Regions from separate parts of the Paenibacillus sp. VT-400 genome, predicted to be linked through region 1. Evidence: riboswitches for the same ligand, from Rfam matches in the RefSeq annotation. Region 1 holds a riboswitch; each other region holds the start of a gene.
What was found. A riboswitch is a leader RNA that binds a small molecule or an ion and turns the genes downstream of it on or off. The one in region 1 is predicted to bind S-adenosylmethionine.
Positions count from the first base shown of each region.

Region 2: linked by a shared signal. The riboswitch ahead of EL84_RS08050 (methionine ABC transporter ATP-binding protein) and the one ahead of mmuP (S-methylmethionine permease) in region 1 are both predicted to bind S-adenosylmethionine.
Region 3: linked by a shared signal. The riboswitch ahead of metA (homoserine O-acetyltransferase MetA) and the one ahead of mmuP (S-methylmethionine permease) in region 1 are both predicted to bind S-adenosylmethionine.

Region 1 is NZ_LELF01000065.1:185,443-191,206, forward strand. Features, by position in the region: gene mmuM (homocysteine S-methyltransferase) at 1-1,026, opposite strand, end outside; gene mmuP (S-methylmethionine permease) at 1,004-2,416, opposite strand; SAM riboswitch class I at 2,509-2,610, opposite strand; gene EL84_RS10560 (Ger(x)C family spore germination protein) at 2,681-3,883, opposite strand; gene EL84_RS10565 (spore germination protein) at 3,880-4,980, opposite strand; gene EL84_RS10570 (spore germination protein) at 5,020-5,764, opposite strand, start outside.
Region 2 is NZ_LELF01000059.1:271,519-277,282, forward strand. Features, by position in the region: gene EL84_RS08045 (methionine ABC transporter permease) at 1-385, opposite strand, end outside; gene EL84_RS08050 (methionine ABC transporter ATP-binding protein) at 386-1,420, opposite strand; SAM riboswitch class I at 1,547-1,688, opposite strand; gene EL84_RS08055 (Cthe_2314 family HEPN domain-containing protein) at 1,818-2,534, opposite strand; gene EL84_RS08060 (COX15/CtaA family protein) at 2,736-3,674, opposite strand; gene EL84_RS08065 (thioredoxin family protein) at 4,155-4,499, opposite strand; gene EL84_RS08070 (DUF2515 family protein) at 4,640-5,764, shown strand, end outside.
Region 3 is NZ_LELF01000067.1:988,099-993,862, forward strand. Features, by position in the region: gene EL84_RS15235 (HRDC domain-containing protein) at 1-468, shown strand, start outside; gene corA (magnesium/cobalt transporter CorA) at 539-1,474, opposite strand; SAM riboswitch class I at 1,926-2,049, shown strand; gene metA (homoserine O-acetyltransferase MetA) at 2,286-3,203, shown strand; gene EL84_RS15250 (PLP-dependent transferase) at 3,228-4,415, shown strand; gene EL84_RS15255 (trans-sulfuration enzyme family protein) at 4,412-5,584, shown strand.

The DNA.
Region 1 (5,764 bases):
CGTAGTACGGCAGCAGCCGCCAATAATTTGCGCGCCCGCAGCAACCCACTGCTCCGAAGCATCACTCATGCTGCCACAAGTACCCTGTCCGCTCCACGTCTTCGTTGCTGCATCATACGTCTCTCCCGAGTTCGGATACACAATAACAGGTTTATCGCTGGTACGGCGCAAAATACCCACTGCTTCCGTTACCACTTCCATCGGAGCACAGTTCAGGCCAATCGCCGCAATCTGCGGCTCGGAGCCAAACGTCTGTGCACATACCTCAAGTGGCGTACCCTCGCTGATGCTTGTCCCGTCTTTTAAAGAAAAGGATAGCCAAGCATACGCATGAGGAAACTCCTTCAGTAAATCAACCAGCACTTGTGCTTCCTGCAAGGAAGGAATCGTCTCAAACGCAAGAATATCAGCACCTGCTTCAATCAGCGCCGCCATACGCGGACGGTGAAATGCGACAAGCGTCTCATCCGACACGGCGTAATGTCCCACATACTCTGATCCATCCGCCAGATAGGCGCCGTACGGCCCAACGGACCCGGCAATAATTGGACGTGGACGAAGACAATCTCCTTCGTGATCTACTGTACGTTCTGTTATTTGCTCCTCATTCTCCACCGTCTCGGCACGTACCGAAGGAGCTTCTACAAGCTGACCTGTTGAGCTTTCTCTCCCTACTAAATCACTCTGCACTTCCGCCCATACGGCATCTCTCGCCTGAGCAGCCAACTCCACCGTCTTGCGGATCAGCTCAAGTGCTGCCTGTTCATCGATTCCTCTCTTGCGGAAGCCATCCACCGTCGCCTGATAACTGGATGTAATCGCACAGTCGGCTCCTGCTCGAAAATAATCTGCATGGACCTGAACAATAACATCCGGATTCTCAAGCAACACACGAGCAGACCATAGTGGATCATCGAGATCACATCCATGCTGTTCGAGTTCCGTAGCCAACGCTCCATCCAGAATCATGACTGGATGTTCACGCAGGATCTGTTCTATGGGGTTAGTCTGTTGTGCTTGCGTCATGTACTTTTCCTCTTTTCTTATTCACACGTTCTGTCAGATAATAAGCAGCGTAACATAATGCGATAAACGGAACCCCACAATACAGAGCAATTCGCTGTGTCGGGTCAAAGGCAATACCTATGCATGAAGCCAGACATAATATAAATGAAACAATTGGTACCACCGGATACAGTGGTGTGCGGTAGACCAGATCTTTGACCGCATGTCCTTTCCGGATATATTGTCTGCGGAACATGTATTGGGAAGCGCTGATGCTCATCCATACCGCAACGACAGCCAGACCTGAAATGGAAACCAGCGTAATATACACCGTACCTGGCGCAATAATACTGGACAGCAATGCCAGCGCACCACCCACCATACTAATCAGAAGTGCATTCAGCGGTACTCCGCTTTTGGTCAATTTGGCAAACCACGGAGAGATCGTTCTTTTGTCAGCCAGAGACCAGAGCATCCGTGAAGAAGCATATAGGCCTGAATTGGCAGCAGAGAGAATCGCCGTCAGAATAACAAAGTTCATAATGTCTGCTGCATAGGGTACACCCACCCGCTCCATTACCGCTACAAACGGACTTTCCAGTACACTGGCATCCGACATGGGCAGCAAGGCCGACAAGATAATAATCGTTCCGATGAAGAAAATAACCAAACGCCACAGCGTTGTATGAATAGCCTTTGGTATCGTCTTTTCCGGGTTCTCCGTCTCCCCGGCGGCAATGCCGATTAACTCGGTGCCTGAGAAGGCAAAGTTTACAGCAAGCATGGTCATCAATATCGCTGTAGCTCCATGAGGGAACCACCCGGATGCGGTAATATTCGATAGAAATGGAGCCGGTTCAGAATCCGCCATGGGAATAATACCAAACATGGCTGCGCCACCGATAATAATGAAAATTACGATAGTCACTACTTTTACAGATGAGAACCAGAACTCGGATTCCGCAAATAATTTCACCGTTAAAGCGTTGAATAGAAAGATCATCAGTGCAAAAACCGCGCTCCATATCCATACGTTCACCGATGGGAACCAGCGCTGCATCAGCAATCCGGCGGCTGTGAATTCGGAGCCAAGCGCAACAGTCCAGGTTAACCAGTATAACCAAGCCACCGTGTAACCTGTTGCCGGTCCGATATATTTGGCTGCATAACTATGAAATGCTCCCGTCTCTGGCATATGAACAGACAGTTCACCAAGACAGAGCATCACCAGATATACAACGATGGCTCCAATCAGATAGGACAGAATGGTTCCCAGTGGTCCCGCCTGCTGAATGGTGTAACCTGAGCTGAGGAATAATCCCGTTCCAATGACTCCTCCGAGAGAGAGCATGACCACATGCCGTGCCTGCATTTTCCGCTGAAAATGCCCTTTGTCGTTGTTGTTCTCCATACCTGCTGCTCCCCTACTTCTTCATCCAGAAAAAACAAAAAAGACCCACTCTGCCTAAAGAGTGCGCCGTTACTGACAAATAAAAACAAACGCTCCTATCTATCAGGCTTTCACCCGCTGGAATTAGCACAGTATCCTTCAGATCTGTTGCTGAGGTTTCTAAGGGCCAGTCCCTCCACCTCTCTGGATAAGAAAATGATTTTTTACTAATATAGCGATCTATCATGAATGTGTCAACATTTAAATAATAAATGGCACACCTCGCTATTCGGTGGAAGACCCCGGATTGGTGATGGTGGTCTTTACCTCATACGTGATCGGCACGGTGCTAAAAATTTTATCCCAATCGTCTTTGACTTTTTTCCATGTTTTAGGTTCTTTGATACGCAAGCTATCCCGAAAATCCGCAACATCTACTTTATAGGTATGCTGCAGTTTGTATAACAACTGTCGAATCTGTTGTTCGGCAAGTTCAGCAAATTCTTTTTCCAATTCACTGAGATACGCACCTTTTTCCTCTTCCTCGGGAGCACGCCAATCCTCCATCAACCAACCTTCGGATTCAGTCTTCACATGGAATGAAATATCATCGCCAACCACTTTTGGAATTATTGTTGTTTTTTTCTTCTTCATTTCATATACAACAGTGAATCCCGCTTTATTGTATGTCTTCAAGATACCTCCTTTTTCTTTAGGTCTGAGCCAGGATAGCCCTTCTAGATCCGTTTGGCTGAGTTCCCCGATGAATTTGGTTGTTTTCCCATCAAAGATACTGGCACCGGAGAACTTGTCCTCTCCATTGAAGTTCAGTACATTCTGGAGCAAAAAGCTGGAACCGGATTGCATTTGTGCATCTAATTTGGAGAGTAGAACGGGGTCCAGGATTTTATTGGACAAGTATGAATTACCGGTAATACCTGTAAGATAAAATGCTGGAATCCGGGAAGGATCATCTGAAGTCAGTACATCAACAGCGCGATGATGGCTAATCAACACCAGACAGTTAGGACGAATATCGTTATCCCGAAGTACAAAATCCAGCAGCTGGTCCAGACCATACTTTTTGGCGATATCCTTGGACACAACGATAACCTTCAGATGATGTCCGATGAGCGGATGATCTCGCCTCAGTGCAAACTGACGAAAGATTTGCAGCAAGGAATCTCCAGTAAGCTGTTCATTGGAATAGGACGTTTTACCAGAAGCAGGCGAACCGGATTGTTGGCTCTTTTGGCTGCTGGAATTACCGGGAGCAATCTGTACCGTGGCCGTCAAATTGTTCTGCTTGGAGTACGCTCCTCCCTGAGTAGCGATGTCTTTCTCAAATTCTGTCTCTTTACCGATATCGATCCCAAGACCAACGTAGACACTTAGATCCTCTATCTCCCGACTGCTCCAACATCCGGATATCGTTAAGAGAATGCATAATACAGTGGCTAAGCGTAACAACATACGGAATGTAATCATGCATGCTTGCCTCCTTTTTTGCGAATCAGACTTAACAACAGTAGTACCAGAGGTAAAATGCCAAACAAAAATACGGACACATTGCCCAGCATATCTCCTAGTGCAAAAGTATCATCCACTGTTTTGGGTATCATTGCTGTCAGATAAATGAACGGAAGCAGGCCGTACATGATGCCTTTGATTTTTTTGGAACGAAACAAATCACGAATACCCACCGAAGCGCAGTAATGTGTAATTGCTGTAGTCGAAAAGATTTGCATAATCCAGATGACCAGTAATAAGGATTCAAAACGCTCAAATATCAGACCCTGAATTTCGAAGCTTCTTACCAAATCCAGCGTTGGCCAGGTTCGAGTTTTAATGCCATCGAGCGATAAACTCCCTATAACCATCACCACCGTGATCAAGTAGATAATAGTGGATATGAGTATCCCCCAGGTCATCGCTTTATTGCTCTTCTTCGGATTTTTCATATAGGCAGTCATGATTAACATCACCTCATAGCCTGTATAAGATAATAGTGAAGGCTTCAACCCTTGGAAAACCGGCATGACCCCATCACCGAGCACGGGTCTCAGATTGCCAATTTCGAATAGCTGATTACTAAGCAAAATTTCAATCACAAATATAATAATCGTAATTGGAAGGATGATCTCAAACACGCGTACGATAACGCCAAGCCCGCCTGAAATCATATATACACCGATCCACATGAAGACCATCACAATTGCCCAGGTGGGGGTGCGTTCGAGTAGATACATCCCAGTTACTTCAGCCATAACTCTGATTTCGAATGCGGCAATAACTATGAAATACATAATCATAGACAATCCCAGTATGTAAGCAATCCAGCTGCCCGTAATCTCACGGGTGAACTGGAAGACGGTTTTCTCCGGAAATCTGCGACACAGGGTAACCAGAATTATTCCGACACCTATGATAATGAATCCAGATAGGATAATGGAAATCCAGACATCCGGTGTTCCGACAGCTTTGCTGGTCGTTCGAGGTAACGTCAATATCCCGGCACCAAGCATGTAATTGACAATAATTACAACGGCCTGTGTCGTGGTTAGCTTTCCTTGGGAGCCATTCACTTTAGTTCACCTCCAGACCTTCAGTAGATGGAATTCCATTTATTTTTTCCGATCATCATCTATCGGATTAGTCATCTTGGGACGCATTCTCATCATATTTAGCGGAGCACGGATAACAAAATCCTTCCATTCATTCATGTGATAAGGAACGGCTGGTGCAACATAAGGTACGCCAAAGCTTGAGAGTCGTGCCAGGTGTGTACACACAAGCAGAAAGAACATAACCACGCCAAACAATCCGAGTACGGCTGCGCTGAACATAGCGGCAAATCGTAGAATCCTTAGCGTTAATCCCGCACTATAGACAGGAATCGTAAAGGAAGATATGGCTGTTACCGCAACGACAATGACCAGAAATTGGCTTATTATTCCCGCTTGCACCGCTGCTTGGCCAATAATCAGACCTCCAACGATACCCATCGCTGGCGCAATCGGTTTGGGCAAGCGTATCCCGGCCTCCCTCAAGATTTCAATTGAAAGCTCCATGATGAGTACCTCAATAATTGAGGGGAATGGAACTCCGGTACGCGTTTCAATAATCGTCAATACCAGCTTGGTTGGAATAAGACCCGGATGAAACGAGATAAACGAGATATAGAGCGCAGGAGCAAGCAATGCCAGCATCGCGGCCATAAAACGTAGCACTCGCAAAAATGTTCCAGGAATCCAGCGTTCATAATAATCCTCGGGAGACTGAAGCAACATGCTAAAGGTCACCGGTACAATTAATACAAATGGCGTTCCATCCAACAAAATTGCCACTCGGCCTTCCAGAAGGGCACCC
Region 2 (5,764 bases), on a different contig from region 1:
CCATTGACTGTGCCGCTTCAATGACACCCCGATCAACTTCTCGCAACGTCGTCTCCACCAATCGAGCAAAGTAAGGAGCTGCTGAAATAACTAAAGGTGGTATAACACCTAACACACCTGTAGCAGTACCGACGAGTGAACGAGTGAACGGTATAAGAGCAACAATCAATATGATAAATGGGACTGAGCGCAAAATATTCACAATCAAGGACAATATAATGTACACCGTCCGTGACTTGATCGAAGCAGATCGGGCTGTCATGAACAGCAGCACTCCGAGCGGTAAACCAAAAATTACGGTGAACAAGCCTGATACACCCAAAATTTGCAGTGTCTCAATGGAGGCTTTACCAACCTCTTCCCAGCGAACTGTTGAAAAATCCATCTAACGAAGCACCTCCACATCAAGTCCCTCTGCGGTCAATTCTGATATCGTCCGATCAATAGCATTTGAATCACCCTCGAACCGAACGGTCAGTTGCCCATAAGGAACCTGTTTGATCGTAGAGATTGTACCTTGCAGGATGGCAAAATCCACGCCTGTCTTACGTACCGTTCTAGACAAAATCGCTTCATACGTTTTGTTACCCAGAAAGGATATCTTCACAAGTTTGGAAGCAGCACCTGCCTGCAATTCAACGCCTGCATTTGCCAGAGCGGTCTCTTCCAGAGCAAGTCCAGCTTCATGGTCACGCATCATGAAGTCCCGCGTAATCGCATGCTGCGGCTTCAAGAACACGTCTGTTACAGGTCCTTGTTCCACAATGCCACCTTGATGAATGACAGCCACCTTGTCACAGATGTTCTGAATGACATGCATCTCATGTGTGATCAGCACAATCGTTAGGTTGTACTTTTCATTAATGTCGAGTAATAACTTCAGGATTGAATTTGTTGTCTGCGGATCAAGTGCCGAAGTAGCCTCATCACAGAGAAGTACATTTGGATCACTTGCAAGTGCTCTCGCAATCCCTACACGTTGTTTCTGGCCACCCGATAATTGAGCCGGATATTTGCTGCTGTGGTGCTCCAGACCAACCAGTGCAAGCATTTCCTTCACTTTTCGATCAATGGCATCCTTGGGTGTATTCACAAGCTTTAGTGGAAAAGCTACATTGTCATATACCGTTGCCGAAGATAACAGATTAAAGTGTTGAAAAATCATTCCGATCTTGCGTCTCTGTTGCTGCAATTCGGTTTTGCTCAGTTCAGTCAGGTTAATTCCGTCAACCCATACCTCACCCTCCGTAGGCCGTTCCAGCAAATTAATACAGCGAATCAATGTGCTTTTGCCCGCTCCGGAATGGCCAATCACTCCGTAGATTTCGCCCTTTTGGATGCTCAAATTCAACTCGGATAACGCTGTTGTAGATTTTGTTCCTTTGCCGTACGTTTTCGTTAAACCTTTTAATTCAATCAATCGCACTTGCCCCTTTCCAACCACCTACTTGTATCTTTACCCGATCTAAAGGAAAACTCCCCCTAAAGTACAAAAAAAGAGCCCTTTGCAGATACAAAGAGGGCTCTTCACGTGAAAGAATATACCTTCTCATCTGCCAAAATCGTGTCTTGCACCATTTTGTAGGAATTAGCACCTAACATCTATAACGAATGATACATGTATCATGTCATTACAAATCGGTTGCCGGGCTTCATCGGGCCTGTCCCTCCGCCGCTCTCGATAAGAAATATGTTGTTGTAGGATTTTATAAGTTCATGTAGTTTATGCTTTATAATGTGAACGTAACTTCCGAAATATCAGTTATATCCATGTAACATTCGATTGAAACTCAGTATATTCCAAGTATTCCGATTTGTCAAAGGGAATTATTTCTTTTCCATATTTTATTGATATAACTATAAGAGGCTGTTAACGTTTCACAGACCATATCCACGCCCTGACGCATTTCCTGCACATGCTGATTCAGATCCTCCAATTTCACTTTACCTTGCAAGGTCTGGTGTAACTGCCACAGGTCATCGTGCATTTCTGAGTTCATGTAGTGAATTTCCATATTACGTCGCTTGCGCAGCTTGCTCATCGGTTCACGATAAGAGTCCTTGATCTGTATTAATTGCAATGCAAGATCATGATGCTCCCTTGCATAGTCGAACTGCCTTAACACAGTAAAATAAGAAAAATGTGCTTTGGTATTGGAAGTATTCAGCTGGAATATTTCATTTAATACTGTGCCGACTTTATCCAGAATGGCAAAGCAGCGGATAAAGCCATCTTTGTAGAAATACACATAACGTGCATACTCGGCTTTTTCAGTCGCCGTCATATCATCCGTTGAGCCTGCAACGACCTTTTTGCGAAAATGAGCAGCAGCGAAACAGCTTTGCTCCAGTTCATCCAGTGAGGAGATGAGTCCCTGAGTCCACACATACAGTTTCCGATAGTCATGCGTGGGATCATGGTCCACATGCATTTGTCGTTGAAATAGCTCAAGCGTATGCGCCATTGCGTCCATCGCTGCCTTCAATTTACCTTCGTTTATACGTGGCTTTTCCCCCAACAACGTTCGCAGCATATCTAACCTCCTCTTTTCCAAATCAACAAGAATTCATCACCGTAAACGAAGCATCATTCATTCCGTGTAATTGCTGCTTGCCATAGGTTGCCCTGATCCCTCTGACATCAAACAAAGTCCACCTGTCCAATGATGTACATCACTGGATGGTGGACTTTCATATTTAGCCCAAGTACCTTTGAAAAAGAATGGATCTATATCTTAGAAACGATTAGCCGGGCGATGTAGCTTGTACACCAGGAAACTCATATACGTTAAGACTCCGAACAATATGGCGATATCCAGCATATGAGCAAGAGCTACGAACATGTATACTTCCGGACGGTTCATTGTCACCATCATGAAAATACCAATGACTACTTGCATCAGAATAAGAACAACGGATACCACACCCAGAGTACGCATTTCCTTGTTGTCCGGATGATTACGGTAAGCGAAGTGACCCAGGATCGCAATAACAATCACGAGCGACGCAGCTGCTGCACGGTGAGCAAAAGCAACCGCTACCCCACCCGAAAGCTCAGGAATAATCTGCCCGTTACAGAGCGGAAATCCAGAACATCCGCCGGCAGAATCCGTGTGACTCACAAATGCACCTGTGTATACCACGAGATATGTGTAAATGGTGGAGAACCAGACCAGATTTCTGAATTTTTTGCTAACCCGAGGGTATTTATTCAGGCGCTCCAATCCGCCATCTTTGGCCTCCTGCCTTATGCCCAGCGCCATCATTAGGGAACTGGCAAAAGCAATCAATGCAAAGCCAAAATGCAGTGCCATGACTGCTGAAGATTGGGAGAAGACAACGGCAAAAGCCCCCATGATTCCCTGGACGATAACAAATACCAGAGTTAAGAAAGAAAACAATTGCAGGTCACGGCGTGATTTTCCAAACCGCAGAAAAGCAACAAACGAGGCAATGGACAACAGTCCAGCCAGTGCACTTACAGCGCGATGGGAATATTCAATGAGTGAAGCCACAGTATGTGCGGGAACGAGTTTTCCGTTACATAAAGGCCATTCCGTTCCGCAGCCAAGGCCAGATTCCGTTTTGGTTACTATGCCTCCACCAAAAGTGGCCAGAAACATGACAAGACAGGTTAATACGGTTAACCATTTAAACAAAGTTAAGTGTTTCAATTTTTTCTCACCCGCTGTTGGTTTAAGATGGCGAAGAATATTCTCCGCTTGTTTCGGTACTTTGACACTTATTTCACAACTAAATCCATTATACCGGATAAAATGTTCATTGACGTCGCGCTTTGTGACAAAATGTTAACGTCTGGTGAAATAATGACCCGCAGGTCATTGGGGATATGTACAGAAACGTTTCTTACATAGACGTGTCGAACACACAAACGCCATTTCCCTATTTCAAGAGAAATGGCGTTCTTTTTATTATACCCTTTTACAACATGAACCTGTCATACTTTTATATAAGTTCATGAAACATTTACACAATAACGGAGAGGACAGAAATAACCAGAAGAAGCGGAGCGTTCGCCTTTATCCCCGGATTTCTCCCCTTTATAAAAGGGATCAAAGAAATCTGGGGATAACAGCGATCGGAAGGTTATTCTGTCATCGGAGTGCCTGTGTAAAAGTTGAGCTTGTATAACATTATTTATGGATCGTGTTGTACACCTCAACTGCGCGATCCAGGAACTGCTCAATCTCTTCTCTCGACTTGCGCAGCTTGTTCACATACCGTACGAGTTCGCGGCCATCTGTATACGCCACAAAGCTCGGAATGCCAAGAATATTCTGCTCTTCACTAACGGTTCCAACCTGATCCACGTCAACCTCAATCAAGGTCAGTTCACGTGCATATTTCTCTTCAACCTCAGGCATAAACGGATCGATGTATTTGCAGTCACCACACCAGTCTGCCTTGAATACGGCAATCGTCAAACGTGGGGATTGGATGGCTACATCAAAAGCCGGTTTGGAAGTAATCTGTTCCATTCGGTCATCTCCCTTTCTGTACCTTGTCTTACCCTAAGTGAAGCAAATTGGCGAGTGGAAGTCAAATAATCAGCGCATACTTAGAATAACCACATGGTCTGTGAAATTAAACCCAGAACATCATGAAAGGATGTCACATCATGACTTCCACCAGAACCGATTCTTCCAGCGAACAACATCACGGGTCCCTCCTGCAGATGGTCCGTTCCATTCCGGGTGCTGCCCGGGAAATCTGGCGTGGCAAACAGGCTGCATGGCAAGCTTCTGCACAGCTTCGTCACCCTTTGCGTGACATCGAGTGGGATACAGATACGGCAGCTGCCTTACAGTCTGAGGTGGAGCGTTTGTTACCTGCCAGCGGCAAGTCTTTTGCACGCACGGACCAGGTTCAAAGCGCACTCGTCTGCGAAGAAGATTGCATCATTCTGGAAGAGATTAAGACACTGACCCAGGAGCATAATCGGAGTAATATCACCCGCACGGCAGCCTATCTGGAATGTTATGAGCAATATCCCGAACTGCATTGGGCACTGCTGGCCCATATGGTCTCTCGCAACGGCGGATATCACATGACAGATCTTCAGAGTGACTTAATGCATAATCTACAGAATCAAAGCGATCGCGAGCATATGTATCGGCTGCTGGAGCGGTGCAATGCACTCATTTTCCAGGATGCCTATCCACAGCTTCTGCTGTATATGAACAGTCGCCGGATCGGACGAAGCTGTTTCCATCTCTTGTCGCACTTTCACGTATCGGCGTTTATGACGCCGTTTTGGGAACGCTTTTGGCTGGAACGATGCAGTTCACTGCTAAGTGTGGCATTAATTATTAATGAGCAGAACTATATCGAGAGCCGGGTGGTGCAGCATCCTTATTTTCAAAAAGAGGTACTCTCCAAACCCGCATTCCATCTGCATAATCTGGCCGGTCTGAATCATATCGTCTTTCCTCTTGGACGGGGAGCAGGACTCGCAGGACGTGTCATTGAACATTTTGGCAAACTGGATGAGCGAATCATGTTTGGCAAAGGGCTATATGCCCTATTGTTTGGCGTGGAGCAAGTACACACACAAGTGTTGGAGTTCGCACGTTCGGTTCCTCATCGTGGCTCGCGCGCTGAATATTGGCCTGGCTTGTTTACCAATCGTGAAGACGAGGCGGGTGATCATACATTATACGCTCAGGCGTTACTGGATGAGGAATGGCTTCCAGAAGGGCAACGATTATATAGTCCGGAGCTGCTCTCCGTATGGGGGGACACG
Region 3 (5,764 bases), on a different contig from region 1:
TCAACGACATTCCCGCTGGACTGGGTATACACGGCGCTAAAGGAAGAAGAGTATGAGAGTTGGTTATACAAGCAGAGAGAGCAGAAGTACAAGCAGGAACTTGATAAGTTCACCACGCGTAAGCAGGTGCTTGAAGGCATGAAGGAAGGGTATACGTTAGAGGAGATTGTTAATCGATCCGGATTATCCCGGCGCGAGTTGGTTGAGCTGTTAGAGGCACTGGATCACGAAGGTTATGACACCGATTGTCTTCTTGATGTGGAGCTGGCAGTGATGCCAGAGAACGAACAAGAGGCCGTATGGAGTGCGTATGAGGAGCTGGGAGATACGTTCCTGAAGCCAGTATTACATAAGGTGTATGGAGGAGAGAAACCCGATGGAGGAAGTCTGGAGCAGGTCTATGAAAGACTGCGCATGATTCGAATCCGCTTCCGTCGGCACGCAGAGACAGAGAAGAATGTTGGTTAATAATCAGAAATGAAAAAAGACGAGGCGTTTCTCCCGGAGGAGCGCTTCGTCTTTGTTATTTCATACGAGTTCATACCCAGTCTTTCTTGCGGAAAATGAAGAACATGCTCAGGCCCAGGGTAACCATTAGGCCAATCACAACAAAATAGCTGTATTTCCAGTTAAGCTCGGGCATATTCGTAAAGTTCATACCGTATATACCGGTAATGACCGTCAGCGGCATGAAGACCGTGGTAATGGCGGTAAATACACGCATGATCTCATTCGCCCGGTTCGCAATACTGGATTGGTAGGCTTCTCGCAAGTTGCCCATCAGGTCGCGATAAGTCTCAAAGGTTTCAGATATTTTTACAGCATTCTCATAGATGTCACTGAAATACTTTTGCAGTTGATCATCGATGAGACGCAGATCTTTTTTATTCAAGGTGTTAATAACCTCTTTCTGAGGTCCAAGGACTTTTTTCAGCCACAGAATCTCACTGCGTAGCCCGATGATTTCATTCAGATGTGACTTTTTGGTGTGCATCAGAATGTCTTCCTCAAGCTTCTCGATCCGTGCTTCAATTCGGTCACCTACGGTGAAATAATTATCAACAATCAAATCAACCAGCAAATACAGCAGACGATCCGGTGTACTGATTTCCTGTTCCCAAAGGATGGGTTTCAGTGTGCGCAATTCGCTGACCTTGTGCTTGGTAACACTAATAATGAAATGTCTGCCGAGGAATAAGTTGACCGCACGTAGAAATATCTCTTCATCATCAAAACGGATGCTATTAATCACAATAAAATAATGGTTCTCATAAATTTCAATCTTCGGACGTTGTTCTTCGTCACTAAGACAGTCTTCCACAGCCAGATCATGCATCAAGAACAGCGGCTGAAGTACCGCTAAATCGTCTACGTCTGCATCAATCCAGTAAAATCCTTCCGCTGGTGGAGTCAGCGCCTGCTGAATATCGTCCACCGGAATAAATACACCGTTGTTTACCAACCGGATTTTCATCGTTAATCTACTCCTTCTGCACCCGCCAACTTGGCGGATATTATCATTATGGGCGCAAAAAGAACAAATCAGCCGGTCGGCAGCGGAGCCTGGAGATCAGGGCTGCGTTCACTATATAATCAAACGGAAGTCACGTCCCGCTGCCGGCATGCTGATGTCAATTCTCTATGCAGTTTGTCGGAATTCGGCTGCCAGTCAGGCCTCGGGTCGCCATCCATTTAATATGTCACCTCTCACATAAGGGTTTATAACACCTTGTTTAGTATACCGCTGGTACAAGGTGCTTTCAAGCGCAAAAATGTGTCTATTTCGCGCCCTGAGGCAGTGTATGACAACGGATGATGAACGGTTCCGATCTGGGAAGCAGACATCGAACTGCATCTTGACGTGAGGGCATTAATGTAATAAAGTAGACGGTGAACCATATTTAATTACAATCTAATACAGCGAAATCTTATCAAGAGTAGGTGGAGGGACTGGCCCGATGAAACCCGGCAACCGGCGGTATACCGCACGGTGCTAATTCTTGCAGCGACTAAGTGTCAGGTGGCACTGTTGTAACTGAGAGATGAGAGAGGCGCATATCTTTTTTACATATGACCTTTCTCGAAATCCGAGGAAGGTCTTTGTTATATGCCCCGACTTCTCAGCAGTGATTTTCGCTAAGGAACTTGAGGTTGTTTGTAACGTTGGATGAAAGAGCAATTCAATGTTTTTACAAGCTCAAGGCAGTCTATAACTGTATTGATGTGAAGACATCAAGCCAGGGGTGGCTGCATCTATCTATGCACAAGGAGGAGTTAGACTTACTATGCCAATCAAAATACCCGATACTCTACCAGCAAAAGAAGTACTTGAAGGAGAGAATATCTTCGTCATGGATGAAACTTCTGCATATCAGCAGGATATTCGTCCACTCCGTATCGCTATATTAAACCTGATGCCCACAAAGGAAACGACCGAAACACAATTGCTTCGTCTGGTGGGAAACACGCCTATTCAGGTGGATGTCGTTCTCGTACATCCCAAATCCCATACGTCGAAGAATACGTCTCAGGAGTATTTGGATCTGTTCTATAAAACCTTTGATGAGATTGAGCACCGCCGTTTCGATGGAATGATTATTACGGGTGCCCCGGTGGAACAAATGGATTTCGAAGACGTGAACTATTGGAATGAAATCCAGGAGATCTTCGAATGGACTAAAACCAATGTGACTTCAACCCTCCACATATGTTGGGCTTCCCAGGCAGGTTTATACCATCATTTTGACGTACCCAAGGTTGCACTTGATGAAAAGTGTTTTGGCGTTTTCCCACATACCATCAATAAACCACATGTTCCATTGTTGCGTGGATTCGATGAAGTATTCAACGTTCCACATTCCCGTCATACGGAAGTGAGACGCGAAGATATTGAAAAGAATGAGAATTTAGAGATTTTGGCTGAATCAGAGGAAGCGGGGATCTTCCTGGTTGCTACCAAAGACGGCAAACAGATTTTTGCCACAGGACATGCCGAGTATGACCCGTTCTCATTAAAGTGGGAGTATGACCGGGATGCAGCCAAAGGGTTGGATATCGCATTGCCTAGGCATTATTATCCGAATGACGACCCTTCTCGTGTGCCACCAGCTACTTGGCGCGCTCATGCCAACTTATTATTCTCTAACTGGCTCAATTACTATGTGTATCAAGAAACACCTTACGATATTGGCCCGCAAATCTAATCGAGATTACAGGAGGATGCAGCAATGGAAGACAACAACAAGTTGAAAATCGAAAGCCGCTTAGCACAAATTGGGTCCATCAATGAACCGGTAACAGGCGCCATTAACTTTCCGATCTATCAATCCACTGCGTTTCGCCACCCGAAGCTTGGACAAAGCACGGGGTTTGATTATATTCGTACCACTAATCCAACCCGTAAAGTGTTGGAAGAAGCCGCTGCAGCGCTGGAGTCCGGTGATGCAGGGTTTGCCTGTAGCTCGGGAATGGCCGCGCTGCAAACGATTTTTGCCATGTTTGGTCAAGGGGATCATCTGATTGTATCGCTGGATCTGTATGGTGGAACCTATCGTCTGCTGGAACGTATTCTGTCCCGTTTCGGCGTAACTGCTAGTTATGTGGACACGAATGACCTTGCAGCACTGGAGAAGGTTCGTCAACCGAATACAAAAGCTGTATTTATTGAGACACCAACCAATCCACTGATGATGATCACCGATGTGAAAGCCGTTGCTTCCTGGGCGAAAAGTTACAACCTGTTGACCATTGTTGACAACACGTTGTTGACTCCATTTTTCCAACGTCCGATTGAACTGGGTGCCGATATCATCATTCATAGCGCTACCAAATATCTGGGCGGACATAATGATGTGCTCGCCGGTCTAATTATTACCAAAGGTGAGGCGTTATCTGCAGAGATGGCGTTCCTGCATAATTCCATTGGAGCGGTATTATCTCCAAGTGACTCCTACCAGTTGATGAAAGGTATGAAAACGCTGGCCCTTCGCATGGAGCGTCATGAGCACAATGCACTTACTATTGCTAAATACTTGCTTGAGCACCCAGCGGTGGTTGAAGTGTATCATCCAGGTCTATCCGATCATCCGGGGTATGAGATACAGAACAAACAATCCACGGGTAACACAGGTATCTTCTCTTTCAAAGTGAAGGATGCACGTTATGTTGAACCGTTGCTACGTCATATCCAACTCATTGCTTTTGCCGAAAGTCTCGGCGGAGTCGAATCACTCATGACTTATCCGGCAGTACAGACTCATGCGGATATTCCGCTTGAAATTCGTGACGCCGTAGGTGTAGATGACCGTCTGCTCCGGTTCTCCGTAGGCATTGAACATGCAGATGATCTGATTGCAGATCTCGGCAATGCTCTGACAGCTGCACAGCAGGAAGTGGAAGGAGGCGTGCACTCATGAGGGAGTCCAACAATAAGCCCAATTCCGAGTTGAAATTTGATACCAAATTGCTCCATTTTGGCGATGAGATTGACAAAACGACCGGAGCCTCAAGTGTACCGATCTATCAAGCATCAACATTCCATCATTTTGATATCTTCAATCCGCCTCAACATGATTACAGTCGTTCGGGTAATCCGACACGTCAGGCTTTGGAAGATTACATCACATTGCTGGAGGGCGGCGCACGAGGCTTTGCCTATTCTTCGGGGATGGCTGCGATCTCAAGCGTGTTCATGATGTTCTCCGCAGGGGATCACATGATTGTAACGGAAGATGTATATGGAGGTACGTATCGTTTGCTTACTTCCATATTAAGCCGTATGCAGATCGAGACAACCTTTGTAGACATGACCAATATAGATGAAGTAAAAGCGGCACTCAAGCCAAACACCAAGGCAGTTTATATGGAAACACCGTCCAACCCTACACTGCGAATTACGGATATCGCTGCTGTAACTGACTGGTCGAAGGAACATGACCTGATCACGATTCTGGATAACACCTTTATGACACCTTACTATCAGCGTCCAATTGAGCTTGGTGTGGACATCGTCGTACATAGTGCTACGAAGTTTCTCGGAGGTCACAGTGATGTACTGGCAGGGTTAGCCGTTGCTCGCACGGAATCACTTGGCGTACAACTAAAACAGTTGCAAAATGGACTTGGAACTGTACTCGGGGCACAAGAATCTTGGCTTCTGATGCGCGGGATGAAAACCTTGGGGGCTCGCATGGCTCATAGTGAACGGAGTACAGCCAAACTGGCGGCATGGCTTAATGAGCGCAGTGATATTACCGCTGTCTTTTATCCTGGACTGGAGGATCATCCGGGCCGTGAGGCACATGAGCGCCAGTCCACAGGATATGGAGCTGTCGTTTCTTTTGACGTCGGTTCAGGTGATCGTGCAAAAGCAGTTCTTAACCGGGTGAAGCTCCCCATTGTTGCTGTAAGCTTGGGAGCTGTGGAGAGTATTCTGTCCTACCCAGCCATGATGTCTCATGCGGCAATGCCGGCTGAGGTTCGCCGTGACCGTGGCATTACAGATGGGTTGCTGCGCTTCTCCGTAGGTCTGGAAGATATCGAAGATCTCATTGTAGATTTGGAGCAAGCACTTCAGGAATCCTAACAAAAATGGATGCCCGAATACGCCGATGTGTATCACTTAAGTTCGAACTAATTCCTTTCCATATGTAAAAATTTTTACTTATTTTTAAAGCACCTGTACATAAGGTGCTTTTTTTCACATGTAACCTGTGTTACGATATGTGGAGTACAGAAATACGATGTTGCCACCAGAACTTGCTTC